One region of the Lacimicrobium alkaliphilum genome, then DNA from elsewhere that is predicted to be linked to it. Evidence: predicted binding sites of a transcription regulator. Region 1 holds the regulator's gene; the other holds the start of a gene.

Region 1 (3,426 bases):
CATTGACCCGGGTCCAGGCTTCGTTGATAAAGCCCGGATTGGCGTCTTTTTTGACCGCAAAATCCGGTACCCACCAGGAGTGAATCACGTCATCAGAGGTAATCAGGAATCGCACTTTCTGGCCCGTGGGAATAACCAGAGGTTTGTCCACTTCAAGCAGATAATTCTCGCCTTTATCAAATTTATTGGCGATCTGTTCCTGCTGCGTCGCCATCAGAGAATAGAAGTCGACTTCATGATCCATATACTTGTAATGCCATTTCCATTGAGAGCCGGTCACCAGCACTGTCACATCAGCTTCCGTGGTATCCTCCATGGCAATCAGTGTTTTGGCTGCCGGCACCGCCATACCCACAAGAATCAGGAATGGCACTATAGTCCAGGCCACCTCAACTTTAACGCTCTCGTGAAAGTTGGCAGGTTTGGCACCTTTGGATTTACGATGAAAGATCATCGCATACAACATGGCTCCGAAGACCAGCACGCCGATAATCACACAGATATAAAAAATCGTCATATGCAGGCCATATACCTGCTCGCTGATGTCCGTAACCCCTTGTCTGAGGTTTATATCGGAACGTTCAGCGACAGCGACACTGCTCACTAAAGTCGCACAGATCGCGGTCAAGACACCTTTGCCCACGTGACGTCTCCTCTGTCAGAAATGAACTCAGCCCAACGCAACCTAATGTGGTTGCATCGGGCAGTGACAAAGCACCAAATATAAAAATGATGTCATGTCATTGTTATAATTTTGTTGCGGTGTATAAGAATTACTCAACCAGGGGGGTCGAGTCCAGCCTTTTCTGCACCTGAGTCAATCAACCGCTCAACATTTAGGCGATACAGATGTGTTAGCCCCTGAGGGCTAACTTATTAATTTGCTTAATATTTGATGATAAGACTTGATACAAAGCACTGCATGAAAGGAAACTGCACCAACAAAGGGCTATAAATGCGTGATTTACAACCAGTCGGCGTTGCGGATTATCCCTACCCCAATTCCCTCAATAGTGAAGGGTTGAGAGGCCAAATCAACTTTGATCGGCGCAAAATCCTGATTCTCTGCATGCAGTAAAATTTCGCTGCGACCACGGCGTTCAAGACGCTTGACGGTGACCTCATCGTCCACCCTGGCTACCACTACCTGGCCATTGTGCACATCCAGTGTCTTGTGCACGGCAAGCAAGTCACCATCGAGGATACCGATGTCTTTCATACTCATGCCCTGCACCCGCAACAAATAATCTGCCCTTGGCTTAAACAGCTCTGGCGCTACCTGATAATGGGTTTCAATATTTTCCTGCGCCAGAATCGGCTCACCGGCTGCGACCCGGCCAATCAGAGGCAGACCTTCGTCTGCTATCTGCTCATCCAGGGGCATATTCAGACGGATGCCCCGGGATGTGCCCGGCAATATTTCTATCACACCCTTGCGGGCAAGGGCTTTTAAATGCTCCTCGGCCGCATTGGCAGAGCGAAACCCCAGTGTTCTGGCGATTTCCGCCCGGGTTGGCGGCATCCCGGTATGCACCATGGTGTCTTTAATAAGCTGCAGTACTTCTTCTTGTCTGGGTGTTAATGCGCGCATAAGCCTGTTTTTCCATACAGTTTAACTGTCAGTATATCCAGTTATTTTGTCTGTGCAAGTCTGGTGTATCCCGCCTGGGACAAGTTTTTACCGGCATGCTATGCTTTCGCCAATTTTATGCCCATTGATTTTCCCAGAGGAATTACCCTGATGCACTGGTTGCAAAGGTTACTGCTGACCATGATCAGCCTGCCCACCAGATTGCTGGTATCAACAAAAGTCATTCCAGCCAATCTGTTTGAGGAATTGGGGATCGATCCCCATAAGCCCATCATTTATCTGCTACACACGCACTCGGCCACAGATCTGCTCGCACTGCAACAGGCAAGCAGACAGTCAGGTTTGCCGGATCCGACAGAGGATATTCGACTTGGAGCTGAAACAAGCCCGGCTTGCCTTTATCTCGAACAACCTCAGGGATTAATCAGTCGTCGGGTTCGCAGCACAGATGTGCATCAGCAATTCGAGCGCATACTCGCATTGCAACAGGCCCATGCTGAGATGGATGTGCAGATTCTGCCGGTATCGGTGTTCTGGGGAAGGGCTCCGGAAAAATCCAAGCCGGGCTGGTCAGATTTGCTTGCCGACAGGGCCTCACCAAGCTGGCTACGCAAGTTATTTATTGTGCTGTTTCTCGGCCGCGATAATTTTGTCTGCTTCAGCCGGGCGGTTTCCTCGCAACGAGTGGTACAGGAGACAGGGGGCCCTTCCTCTATAGCGCATAAGCTTATACGGGTAGCAAGGACTCACTTTTACCGAAAAATACAATCCATGACGGGTCCCACCAGTATAGACAAACACCAGTTACGGAATGCAGTGCTGGGAGCCAAAGCTGTCAAACAGGCTATTGCCGAAGAGCAACAGAGTAAAAAACTCTCCCCGCAGCAAGCCAGAGACAGAGCAGCCGGATATTTAAAGGAAATCGCGGCCGATTATCGCGAAGGGATTATTCGCTTTGGTGACAGGCTGCTGACCCGGGTCTGGAATAAGATCTATAACGGTATCGAAGTCAGTCATGCAGCCAAAGTGCGCGAGCTGGCACAAAAAGGCCATGAGATCATTTATGTTCCCTGTCACCGCAGTCATATGGATTATCTTTTGCTGACCTATGTCATTTACCACGAAGGATTGGCCACTCCTCATATCGCCGCAGGCATTAACCTTAACTTCTGGCCTGTAGGAGGCATCTTCAGACGCGGGGGAGCATTTTTCCTGCGCCGCAGCTTTGCCGGTAATAAGCTCTATACCGCCGTATTCAGGGAATATCTTGAACTGCTTTTTGAGCGGGGATATCCGGTGAAATATTATCCTGAGGGGGGGCGCAGCCGCACCGGGCGCCTGTTACCACCCAAAACAGGCATGCTGGCGATGACCCTGCAGGCCATGCTTAAAGGCGTAAAACGCCCGGTCAGTATTGTGCCGGTGTACCTGGGTTATGAGAATGTGATGGAGCTGGGTAGTTATCTGAACGAACTCAAGGGCAAGAAGAAGCAAAAGGAGTCTTTTTTGCAGGTTTTCTCGGCAATTAAGAAACTGAAAAACTATGGTCATGGCTTTTTGAGTTTCGGTGAGCCCATATCCCTGAATCAATATCTGGATAATCAGGTACCCGACTGGCGCAAAGATATGCAGGACATTCAGGATAAAAAACCTTCGTGGCTGACCCCAACCGTCAATCACCTGGCCAATCAGGTGATGTGCCGCATTAATCAGGCGGCTTCGGTGAGCGGGATGTCACTGGTTTCACTGAGTCTGCTGGCGAGCAAAAATCATACGGCTTCAGAGTCTGAACTGACCGCCAATCTCGATCACCTTTTACAACTGCTCAGAGACGC
Region 2 (3,426 bases), 420 kb from region 1:
CTACGGTAATGATTACCGGATTGGCAATAGGTATGCAGTCGGTAGTGATCCCGGTGTTGACGCTGTGTGCCATCATCTATATATCCACAAGTTTATCCGGCCTTTATGGTGTGGGTATTGCCGCAGTGGGGATGCTGGCCACGGTGGGCATTACCATGGCTATAGATGCTTACGGACCGGTGGCAGATAACGCCGGTGGCATCGCAGAAATGGGCGGTCTGGGTAAAGAAACCCGTGACATTACCGATTCGCTGGATGAGCTGGGTAATACCACTGCGGCCATAGGTAAAGGCTTTGCCATTGGTGCGGCGGCGCTGGCGGCACTGGCCATTATCGCCGCTTTTGTGGAAACCATGACATTGAAATACCCTAACTTCACACTGCATCTGGGCGATCCTATGGTGCTGACGGGGTTGTTTATTGGTGGTGTGCTGCCCTTTCTGATCGCCTCTATTACCATGACGGCAGTGGGCGATGCCGCTTTCGAGATGATTCAGGAAATCCGTCGTCAGTTTAAGGAAATTGCCGGTTTGATGGAGGGCACTGCAGAACCGGACACGGCCCGCTGTGTGGATATTGCCACCAAGGCAGCGTTGAAGAAAATGATCCTGCCCGGGGTACTGGCGGTGGCCGTACCGCCATTGGTGGGCTTTATTATTGGCCCCCATGCACTGGGCGGCATGCTGGGTGGCGCCCTGCTCGGCTGTGTGCTGCTGGCACTGATGATGGCGAACTCAGGCGGGGCCTGGGATAATGCCAAGAAGCATGTGGAAAAAGGTAACTTTGGTGGTAAAGGCTCCGATGTTCATGCCGCCACTGTGGTGGGTGACACTGTAGGTGACCCCTTCAAAGATACCTCTGGCCCGTCCATGAACATTCTGATCAATGTGATGGCCATTGTCAGCCTGGTGATTGCACCGCTGTTGTAATCATCACAGGAAAAGCAATATTCACCACAGAGGCACGGAGGACACAAAGAAGTTAAAGGGGTTAAACCCTTGATACCTCTGTGTTCTCTGTGGTCATGTAGGGTCCAATTTATTGGACTGTTTCAGGATAGTTGTTGAATGAATTCGACCCCTTTATCAAAGATGGTCAAATTCGATCTCGCAAAGGCGCAAAGACGCAGAGAACTTGGCCTTGTAAGCTCCTTGCGTCTCAGCGAAAGATAGTTATTAGTTCGTGATTTTAGTGGTCGAAGGCTTTTTACCACGAACCACACGAAAAACACGAACAGGAAATGTAACCCCAGAGACAAAGAGGTTTTAATGCTGTAGTTTCCTTTTACCCCTCTGTGTTCTCTGTGCCTCTGTGGTTATTCTTAGTCTTTCCCAAAGATTCAGGTTTTGATAACTTTTTACCCGGCGTGCTGCTTAAGTAGTTTAACCATCTCAGGTTCATTATTCAGTTTGGCCAGATCGATCAGGTAGCCCACTTCCAGCTCGTTCAGGGTTTTATCACCCAGCGCCTGTTTCAGGCTGTCCAGATTGCCATTGACGATAATGGTTTTCAGGCCCGACATTTCGCCAATGCCTTCAATTTTGCTCGATGAATTTGACATCTTTACGTTCTCCTATCAATAGAATGGCAATAACAGCAAATGATCCGAAAGAAAGCTGATCAGATTTTCCCGTTGCTGGCGGTATCTTTTAACTTGGTGGTTAACAGCCCCTCTTTAAAGGGTAGCTTGTATGTGGATATAAAAACACGCCAATAACTGTTTATTTATACAGTTATCATGTTATGCTGACATGACTTTCCAACACAGGAGATTGTTATGGCGATCATCGTACGCTATGTGGTTGAACACAAAGGGGTAGAGAAGCTGGTGACAACAGACAAGAAAGAAGCGGATCAATACGACAGGATGCTGGATGTGGCCGATAACCTGGCCGATTATATCCAGGCCAAAGGGCTGAATATTGATGATGCCCTGCTCGAAGAGTTGTCTATCCTGCTGTCACAGAATAAAGACAAGGTAGCAAAACTGTTTAAAGGCACCGATGCCCAAAGCTTGCTGGAACAGGAAAAGGCTGAAGTCGTTAAGCTGGAAAAAAAGCAGGCTTAGTCAGAGTTGAATTGCTGTAGCCAGACTTACTCGAAAAGTTTCTATTATGTGTCATCATTGAGGTAGTCAGGGTAAAGGTTCCTGCTCTCTGGAGATGAGTGGGAGTCTTTTATAAAAGCACTGCTTTTTAGAATAAACCTGCCGTGCTAAAGTCTCTGAAAGAATCAATAACAGGGAAATGTTGTGCCTTCCAATAAAAAACACTCCTGTGGTCGACCTCCGGTGGCTGTCCTTTTTTTCCAGTCCAATGTAGCTATTTGTTTTCTTGTACCTGTGCTCTTGTTGCTATGCACTAAAGCATTTGCTGATGACATTGATCGTGCTAATGAAGCACTGACTTACATAGAGACTAACCTCACTGGGGACAGTTACATTGAACCGTTGGATATTACTGCTTTGGAGCAACACCTGGGCGCTTTGAGCCTGGTGCTTGAAAACTATCAACTTGATGGTGACGACGGAAGGTTAGTCAGATACAACCGGATTCAGGCTATCGAGTGGTTAAATTTTCACCGGCTTCACACCGACAAAATAGTGGACATTGCTCAGGTTGAGATGGCGATAAGGGATACAAATATTCTGGTGCAACAGATCCCATACAGAGAGGCGTCCTCGCTACAGTATGGGGCCGGATTGATGGCAATGCATTTGCTGGAATCTACTGATATGGCATATGAGTTCTGGCGTGAATGTGCAGGCCTTCAGCACGCTGGTTGCATGAATATTCTGGCTAGCGGCCATTTTACCGGAGAGAATGGAATTCCTGTTGATTTTGAGCAAGCAGTGCTTTGGCATCAGGGGGTTTATAATACCGGGACAGATTTTAGATGTGCAGGCTTCTATTCAGCTAATCAATTGGCTCAGTTAAGTTTTCACTTTCCTCAATATGACACTGGTGGCACCTGGCAAGAGTGGTCGGAAAAAAGTGATGCTTTGATGAAGCAAGTAAGAGAAAGAGCGGGTGAGCAGGTTCATTGTCTGCGTTGGAATCAGGATACCATTATTGCTGTAATGAACTTTGCAACAGAAGGAGAGTTAGATCATCAGCGTCTCGACGAGGCTCTGTCAATGATCGAGGATAAAGCTCTCTTTGAAGCGACATTGATGTTAAAAAATGGTGCTGATTTGTCTCAGGCTCCAAACGTTTTAGATGCTATTGAGTATGATTTTGAACGTTGCTATATAGCTTTGCAACTGACGCTATTTGCGAAGTACAGTGGATTGCTACAGCAAAAAGCAATGTTGGAGGATTACCTGCGCTCAACAGGTCAATGTACTTGGGGTAGTGCTCTTATCGATAAATTACAGACTGCTGGCCGATGGTAATAAATCGGAGTTGCTAAACCTGTCAATTAAGG

The links. Region 1 encodes LexA, which represses DNA repair genes until DNA is damaged. Its sites were predicted from a motif close to TACTGTATNNNNATACAGTA; they were not measured.
Region 2: AT746_RS01190 (YebG family protein) is a predicted target of LexA. The motif match lies at 1,716-1,735, and genes of this name have one in related genera.

Annotation. Positions count from the first base shown of each region.
Region 1 is NZ_CP013650.1:4,193,587-4,197,012, forward strand. It holds gene coxB (cytochrome c oxidase subunit II) at 1-619, opposite strand, end outside; gene lexA (transcriptional repressor LexA) at 965-1,591, opposite strand; gene plsB (glycerol-3-phosphate 1-O-acyltransferase PlsB) at 1,742-3,426, shown strand, end outside.
Region 2 is NZ_CP013650.1:235,744-239,169, forward strand. It holds gene AT746_RS01180 (sodium-translocating pyrophosphatase) at 1-929, shown strand, start outside; gene AT746_RS01185 (hypothetical protein) at 1,358-1,561, opposite strand; gene AT746_RS01190 (YebG family protein) at 1,778-2,068, shown strand; gene AT746_RS01195 (hypothetical protein) at 2,252-3,394, shown strand; gene AT746_RS01200 (GNAT family N-acetyltransferase) at 3,421-3,426, opposite strand, start outside.